DNA from 2 places in the Exiguobacterium sp. s34 genome. Region 1 is predicted to be linked to the other one. Evidence: riboswitches for the same ligand, from Rfam matches in the RefSeq annotation. Region 1 holds a riboswitch; the other holds the start of a gene.
What was found. Region 1 has a riboswitch for thiamine pyrophosphate ahead of thiT (energy-coupled thiamine transporter ThiT). Riboswitches for the same ligand answer to the same signal wherever they lie in the genome.
Positions count from the first base shown of each region.

Region 1 (4,205 bases):
GGCCGCTCCGTTCGCGATCATGTTTGAGAGCGCCAATCCATCTAAACGTTTTAAACCCACACCAAATCCTCCTCCGTTTTCGTCAGTCATTCGTCAGACGAACGCCTTGAACGAATATATTTACCGACGAAACGTTTAATCCTAAAGTTTCTCCGAGCGTATACTTGACTCGGCTCTGCACGTTGTATGCGACTTCAGATACTTTCGTCCCGTAGCTTACAATGATGTGCATGTCGATATGTACGTCTTCGTCTTCTTGACGTACGACGACACCACGCGCGTAATTTTCACGTTTTAACAATTCAGCAATGCCGTCTTTCAATTGTGCTTGTGAAGCCATGCCGACCACACCGAAGCATTCCATCGCTGCACCACCTGCGAGTGTCGCGATGACGTCACTTGTGATGTCAATATTGCCATATGTTGTCTTCATTTCAATTGCCATATGGAGTAGCCTCCTTTATTCGGAATGATTCCTAATGTACATTCTACAATAAGTACCTAGTTATTAAAAGAACCTGCTCCAGAAACTCGGTCAATTAACGCGATAACCTCATTCATTATTCAAATCCTTGAGAGTAATGTCAAGTTTTTTTCTTGTCATGGTACGATTTTCTAGTTGCATCGGGAAAAAAGCCGTGCTAATATAAACGAGTGTCTATTAGGACGAACCCACATAAAAAAGGAGGGGAAACGCATGGCACGTAAATGCTACGTAACAGGTAAATCACCTAAATCAGGTAACAACCGTTCGCACGCACTCAACAAGACAAAACGTACTTGGGGTGTAAACGTACAAAAAGTTCGTATTCTCGTTGACGGTAAACCGAAACGCGTTTGGGTTTCAGCTCGCGCACTTAAATCAGGTCTCGTTGAACGCGTATAATACTTATACACGAACGAATAAATCCCAGCGGCATTCGCCGATGGGATTTTTTTGTGCTCATTTTTTGACAATCATGACGAGAACGGTCCCTTGATGGACCGTCAACCGGGCAGAATCCGTAGACCATTCATTTGAGATCGTCAGCGCCTCTCCGCTCGTCACGTCATGATGGTCAAGTGGATATTTGACATCTTTAATGGAAATCGTAGCTGTCTTCCATGGCATGAAGGACAAATAGTGACCGTCCCGTTTCGGAATCGTATAGTCTCCTATTCTTACAAGATAGACCGTTTGCCCTTCATCATGAAGGTGCATCTCCGGATAGGACTCCAGTAAGCCTACATTCGCAAACGTCATATCGATCCGTCCCCCGAGAGCCCCATACACATCGATTCGTGTTGCTCCCCGTTCTCTTGCTAACTCCAATGCAATTTCTAAGTCTGTCACATCTTTCTCCGAAGGATAGCGTAACGCTTGATCAGGTGGTGTCCCATCGAACGAATCAAAATCTCCCACCACGACGTCTGGTACAACTCCTTCATCTAACAGTCTTTGATATCCACCATCCACACCAATCACAAAATCGGCATCACGCGGTAAGTCCGGAATAGGTGCCGGACTCGCCGCGACGATTAGTACGTTCATTGACGGATATCCCGTGTCGCCACACGCGTGAAACGTGGTGCTGTCGTGAAGAGAAGTACTAACACGATGGCCGAGATGACAAAGGATGGGAGCATATACGTGGCGTTATATCCGAGCGAGTAGGCCACGACCGGACCTTCTGCGTATTCAGCGAAGAAGACGATACCCGAGATGACGTGCGCTGCGTATCGTAACATCGACCCGAGCAATGCCCCGAGCACTAAATAGATGGCAAGCGTCTTTGTCGCACCTTGACTCGCAGCATGTTTCACTCGCCCTGCGAATACCCCGGCCATACCGACGAGGCCATATGCGACCGTATAGTCGAGCAAGAATTGTACAGGTGTGAAAATGTATGCTCCGAACAAGAGTTGAAGTGTCCCGACGAGCGCGCCTGTCGCAAGACCACCCTTCAGCCCGTGACGGAACGCCATGACAAAGATCGGGAGCATCGCTAAACTGATAGACCCACCTTGTGGTAAACGATATGGAATGAGCAAATCAAAAATAAGCCCGAGCGCCGCAAACAATGAAATTTCAATGAGCGCTTGTAATTTGAAACGTGATTTCATCCTTCTTCCTCCTTTATTTGTTTGAACGACAAAAAGCAGCATGACGTAAACGCCATGCTGCTTGAATTCGCAACGTGCATTTTCGCCACATCCCTACGTCCGTGTGAACGGAACAGGTTCAAAGGGTTAGCGTATGCCTCTCAGCCACATGATGTGACACCCCTTGCGACTCTATCTTGTTGTTCTACCGTCGATTATACACGAGATGCGCCACGAATGCTATCGATGGCTGCTTTATAATCCGATTGACTATAGATGGCTGATCCTGCCACAAGCACATCAGCTCCAGCATCGATGCAACGTTTTGCCGTTTCTGCGTTCACACCACCATCGATTTCAATCTCAAAATCAAGTTGATGGTCTTGACGAAGTTGGCTAAGCGCTGAAATTTTTGGCACGACCGATTCAATAAACGCCTGACCCCCGAATCCTGGGTTGACCGTCATGAGCAACACCATATCGACGTCCGTGAGTACGTGTTCAATCGTCGAAAGTGGTGTATGTGGGTTTAAGACGACCCCACATTTCGCACCTGCCGCTTTGATTTGCTGTAAGACACGATGCAAATGATTCGTCGCTTCCACGTGTACGGTTACGATGTCCGCACCGGCTTTCACGAAATCTTCAACGTAGCGTTCTGGTTGGTCAATCATCAAATGTACATCGAGTACCATGTCTGATTTTTTACGCAAGCTCGCGAGAACAGGTAAACCAATCGAGATGTTTGGTACGAATTGCCCGTCCATCACGTCAAAATGGATATAGTCAGCCCCTGCTTCTTGAACGGCTTTTACTTCAGCTTCCAAGTTGGCAAAATCGGCAGCTAAAATAGATGGTGCAATTTTAATCATCTGTCAATACCTCCGTTTTCGATCGTTTAACTCCTCCATAAAGGTAACATAATTTTCGTACCTTGTTGAAGCAATTTCGCCATTTTCAACCGCTTGTTTAATGGCACATCCTGGTTCATTAACGTGGACACATCCCCGGAACTTACAATCGTCATGGCGTTCCACGAATTCGGGGAAGCACCATCTGAGCTCATCTGTCTCAAGTTCCTGAGGAAACTCTAGACTTGAAAAACCCGGTGTATCGGCAACGAGACCATCCGCCAATTGGATTAACGTCACGTGACGTGTCGTATGTTTTCCTCGTCCGAGCGATTTCGAGATTGCACCTGTCGCCAACTCGAGTTCTGGCGCGACTGCATTGAGTAACGAACTTTTCCCGACACCGGTCTGACCGGCGAAGACGCTCGTTTTTCCCTTGAATAGACTGCGCACTTCATCAACACCGTGCCCATGCTCCGTCGACGTTTCGATCACGTCATACCCAATCGCCCGATAGCGAGCAATCGCCACTTGAATCGGTTCGACTTCACCTTCATCGAGCAAGTCCATCTTCGTCAATACGATGATTGGATGAATTTGCTTCGATTCAATGAGAATGAGAAAACGGTCAAGCAAATGATAGGAAAACGCTGGTTCCTTAACTGAAAAGAGGAGGAACGCTTGATCAATATTCGCAATCGGTGGCCGAACGAGATGGTTTTGGCGCTCTTCCACTTCAAGAATATAGCCGGTCCCATCTTCTTGATCTTGAATCACCACATCGTCGCCGACGACAGGTGAGATATTGCGTTTTCGAAAATTCCCTCTTGCCCGACAACGAATCTCTTGGTTCGCCTCGGTCATCACATCATAAAACCCGCCTTGAAGACGAATGATTGTTCCTTTCATTATGACTACCTCCTTTTAAAAAAGAGGTGACGACACCGTCACCTCTTTATTGTGCCTCTTCGGCTTGCGCATATGTGACTGAATCCGTTCGAACAATCTCACCATCAACTTCAATCGTTGCTGTCCCGACTTCGTCAGGGGCAATGACTAGCGTGTACGAGTACGTTGTCGTCTCTGTGATTTGATCACGAAGTACCTCAATTTCACCACGTGCGTCAACCGTACGAATGACGACTTCGACCGCTTTCGGCTTCTTATCCTTATCCGGTTGCTCGACTTCAACACTCACTTCACGTTCAATCGAGATATCGGTCGGTTCGACGCCTTCCGATACAATCACCGTGAGCTCCGTTCCCGGGTCGA
Region 1 covers NZ_JACSKE010000002.1:192,429-196,633, forward strand. The annotation lists gene KNO87_RS04625 (DAK2 domain-containing protein) at 1-60, opposite strand, end outside; gene KNO87_RS04630 (Asp23/Gls24 family envelope stress response protein) at 83-445, opposite strand; gene rpmB (50S ribosomal protein L28) at 698-886, shown strand; gene KNO87_RS04640 (thiamine diphosphokinase) at 944-1,531, opposite strand; gene thiT (energy-coupled thiamine transporter ThiT) at 1,528-2,103, opposite strand; TPP riboswitch at 2,177-2,277, opposite strand; gene rpe (ribulose-phosphate 3-epimerase) at 2,298-2,954, opposite strand; gene rsgA (ribosome small subunit-dependent GTPase A) at 2,958-3,845, opposite strand; gene pknB (Stk1 family PASTA domain-containing Ser/Thr kinase) at 3,889-4,205, opposite strand, start outside.

Region 2 (4,205 bases), on a different contig from region 1:
ATGACAGGATCGACGACGACATGCTCGAACCGATGGCGTTCAAGCGCTTTTGCCACCGCTTCAATTCGCTCCGCATCTACCAACATTCCCGTCTTACATGCCGTAATGTTAAAATCGTCAGTTACCGCATCGATTTGCCCAATGATCATTTCCGTGGAAATCGCTTCAATCCCATGAACACCAAGTGTGTTTTGAGCCGTGATCGCAGTCAGCACACTCGTCCCGAACGCACCGAGCTCTTGAAACGTTTTTAAATCAGCTTGAATCCCGGCGCCTCCCCCTGAGTCAGATCCAGCAATCGTCAATACTTGCGGTCTCATGATGTCGACACCTCGATTCGATTCGTCGGGATTGTATGTTGCGTCAATTGATGAAGGGCATTTAAGAAGTGAATCGGAAAATCTCCTGGTCCTTCTGCCCGTTCACTCGCCAACTCCCCGCAATAGGCATATCCCGACACGGCTGTCACCGTCGCCTTTAGGGCGTTCTTCTCGACCGCTAGACATGCTCCGACGACCGCACTGAGTAGACAGCCTGTACCGGTCGTCTCGGTCATTCGTTTTGTTCCGCCATGGACTTCTATGACGACACTTCCATCACTGACCAGATCTTCTTTTCCGGTCACCGCCACGACACATCCATAGCGTTTCGCCGCTTCGAGCGCCAATTGGCGTGGTTCACACGCCCCGTCCCCCGCATCGACACCACGTGCTGCCCAATCGACGCCGACCAATGTGGCAATTTCTCCTGCATTCCCACGAATGACCGACACGCGGACGTGACGAAGGATACGCTCGACGACATCTCGACGAAATGACGTTGCCCCGACACCGACCGGGTCGAGCACGACCGGACATCCCGCTTCATTTGCAGCTTGCCCTGCACGAATCATCGTCGCTTCGGTCATCGTACCGAGTGTCCCGATGTTGAGTACGAGCGCATCGCTCACGAATGTCATCTCTGCCACTTCCTCAATCGCGTCTGCCATCACCGGGGAGGCACCGATGGCGAGCAGTCCATTCGCCGAAAAATTGGCGACGACCGTGTTTGTGATGTTGTGAATTAACGGCGCCTGCTTTCGAATCTCACTCCAAATCTCATGTCTCATTGGTTGACCTCCTGTGACAACGTCCATGACTCTAGTGTCCATGCCATTTCCCAGAAGGCGACTTCGTAGTAACAACTCTTCAAGAAGAGTTTCGTATAACGAAGCCGCTCTTCTTCTGTCGCTTGTCCGGCTAATTCATCCAATCGATCAATCTGTTCTTCTACCAGCTCACGGAACCATTCCGAACCGTACGTCGCAATCCAAGCCGAATAAATCGGATGATCGGGTCGCTTATCTTTCAAGCGTTCACCAATCTCGTAATAAACCCAGTAACATGGAAGGATTGACGCCAATACATCACCGAGTGTCGGTCCTGCCTGTTGCATGTGAAGGGCATACGCATAAGCGGTCGGTGCCGGCTCGAATGTCGCAAGTTCCACGTCTGTCACGTTGAGCATCGTAAAGAACTCACGATGAAGTGAGAGTTCCGCCTCAATCGTGTGCAACGCATGCGTCAAAAAGCGGCTCGATAGTTCCATCGTTGGTGCGAGCGTCGCTCCTTTCGCCTGTACTTTCGAAAACTGATTCAAATAGTAAGAGTCTTGCATGACGTAATGTCTGAACTTCTTCTCGTCGAGCGTCCCTTCCCCGAGTGAACGGACGAACGGATGATGGAAGCTTGCTTCAAACAATCCATCTGCCTCCTGACGTAAGTGATCTGTAAATTTCATAGTAACTCCCCCTTATAACAGATAAAAAGACGCCGCCTCCCATAACGGAAGCGGCGTCTCGAACAGTCATATCTAGGTGAAGCCATATGATTCGTCTCGCCCACTTCCCTACGCTAGCTTGAACTAGATCAGGTTCGAAGGGTCTGGACCATGTCCATCTCAGCCGCGTGGCGCGACTCCCCTAGTGGCAAACATTATGAAATTCAGTCGTCTTCGACCACATTCTATCAATCTTTTTACCAATTGAAAACCTTTTCCTGTTTGGGCGGTCAACAATTTAAGCTGTTTCTAGCGTCCTGTGATCAGTAAGAACATATTAAATGCGACGAGACCAAGAGGCAACATCGCCACCAAAATAATCGGCCATTTCTTTAAACGAATACCGACAAAAAGGACAAGACTTCCGACTAAAAGGGCAATAAATGTCGTATATGGGTTCATGAAAAAACGCTCCTTTCTCTATAAGGAGCGTTTCCCGGCTCTCGGCCTCATTAATCGTTCGAATGTCGAAGTGTTGCACATGCGGCACGGACACGTCTCGCTTCTTCTTCTCGGAACACGAAGTCGCCTTGTTCGGCGACGCGTTGCGCGCAAAAGAAGAAGAGCGATTGCAAGCGGTCATGCGTATCTTCAATCGCACTCAGCTCAGCGGAAGCATATGTTGCCGTAAGCATCTCCCACAACTCTTCCGGCAAGTGGTCGCGCATCCCATCACCTGACTTCCCGAGATTTACGGAGAACTCCGTCGCATAACCGATATTCCATTCCATCATCTGACGGAGCATATTCCGCATGATATCGAGGTGATCGAGCGCATATAGCACCTGATGCCGTTTGATGCCTTTAACGACATAGAGCGACACCCACCAAAACTCATTCCAGCAAGCCGCATACTCGTCAGCAGATGGACGTGTTACGCGATATGTGGTGTCCGAAGGCGTAACGTCCGGATGATGATCTCGGTCGAATACGATTTGACTGAGCGAGTCCGTTTCGAGCATGGCTTCTACTTGATCCACACTCCGAATCGTCAAATCGATCCGATGTCCGTCCACATATTGCACCAAGAATGTCACATGTCGTTTCGGGTCAATCGTTTCAGGCATCTGCATAATCAAAATATCCCCAAACGTGTCCATCCATGAGGAATCGGCCACAACCGCTTGGACATCTTCCACATAAAAAGCAAGGTCGACATCCTGATATGCGTCTGGCTGGATATTCGGATTGACGAGTGAGCCGTTCAACACGACCGTCCGGATGTGTTCACGTTCTTTTGCGAACGCAATCAACTGCTCGATGATTTGTTCTGGTTTCATTCTACAATCGCCCCCAATGAGCGCGCGACTTGAATTGCCTGCATCGCGTCTAGTTTTGTTTGTTGCAATGTTACGTTCGAAAAATCAACCCCGTCGACGAGCGCGCCTCTAAAGTCGGCACCACGACACACCGCGTGTTGAAGCGTCGCCCGAGTCAAGTCCGTCTGTTGCCAGACTGTCTCGGTCAAGTCAGATCCATACAGATCGGCCTCGACCAATCGAACGTGGGACCAGTCCATTTTCTTGAGCGACACGTGGCGTAGGTTGACGAACGACCAGTCCCCTTCCGTGACACGAACACCTTCAAACTGACTTTCTTCAAAAGACGATCCGGTCATTTTACATTGTTCAAATTCGCTCGTGAACAAGTTGGCACCATGGAATTGACAGTTCAGAAACGAGCTCCCGACATGACGGGACGCATTCCATTTCGAGTCCGTGAAATCACAGTTGATGAACTGACAGCGCTCCGTTTGTAGCTCAGTCGCATCGACGTACGTAAAGCGACAGTTCTCGAACGTGACATGTGACAACACTTCGTCGCGGAGTGTCACGTCACGGAAATCTTCATCTCGATATTGTGTATGTGATTGAAACATCATATCCCTCCTTCAGGTATACTAGAACAGATTACAAAGATTGGAAGTGATACAGATGGACCTCGTATTTCCGACTGAACAAGGAGTCTTCAATTATCGCGTTGCCGGTATTTTTGTGAAAGACGGACACGTATTGATTCACCGAAACATCCGGGATGACTTTTGGGCATTACCCGGTGGTCGCGTGACGCTCGGTGAAGAAGCTGCAACCGCACTCGCACGCGAGCTTCATGAAGAGCTGAACATGCAGGTGACCGATACTTCATTCGCCTTTGTGCACGAGAACTTGTTTACGTACAACGATCAACCGTTTCATGAGATTGGACTGTACTTTTATGTAGACGGTGACCTCCCGCTCCAAGACGGAGACTTTTACGGACCTGAAGGAGATCACCTGATTTATCGTTGGCAAAAGCTCGACCGTCTACAAGACGTCACGCTTTATCCGGAAGTACTCGCTCAACTACCGAACCGTTTGCCAGCCCATTCACTCAATCCGGCTTGAATT
Region 2 covers NZ_JACSKE010000001.1:652,552-656,756, forward strand. The annotation lists gene thiD (bifunctional hydroxymethylpyrimidine kinase/phosphomethylpyrimidine kinase) at 1-320, opposite strand, end outside; gene thiM (hydroxyethylthiazole kinase) at 317-1,108, opposite strand; gene tenA (thiaminase II) at 1,105-1,779, opposite strand; TPP riboswitch at 1,868-1,972, opposite strand; gene KNO87_RS03240 (hypothetical protein) at 2,068-2,220, opposite strand; gene KNO87_RS03245 (aminoglycoside 6-adenylyltransferase) at 2,271-3,098, opposite strand; gene KNO87_RS03250 (pentapeptide repeat-containing protein) at 3,095-3,697, opposite strand; gene KNO87_RS03255 (NUDIX hydrolase) at 3,753-4,202, shown strand; gene KNO87_RS03260 (YjjG family noncanonical pyrimidine nucleotidase) at 4,205-4,205, opposite strand, start outside.
Region 2: it holds a riboswitch for thiamine pyrophosphate, as region 1 does, so the genes downstream of both, tenA (thiaminase II) here and thiT (energy-coupled thiamine transporter ThiT) in region 1, are expected to answer to the same signal.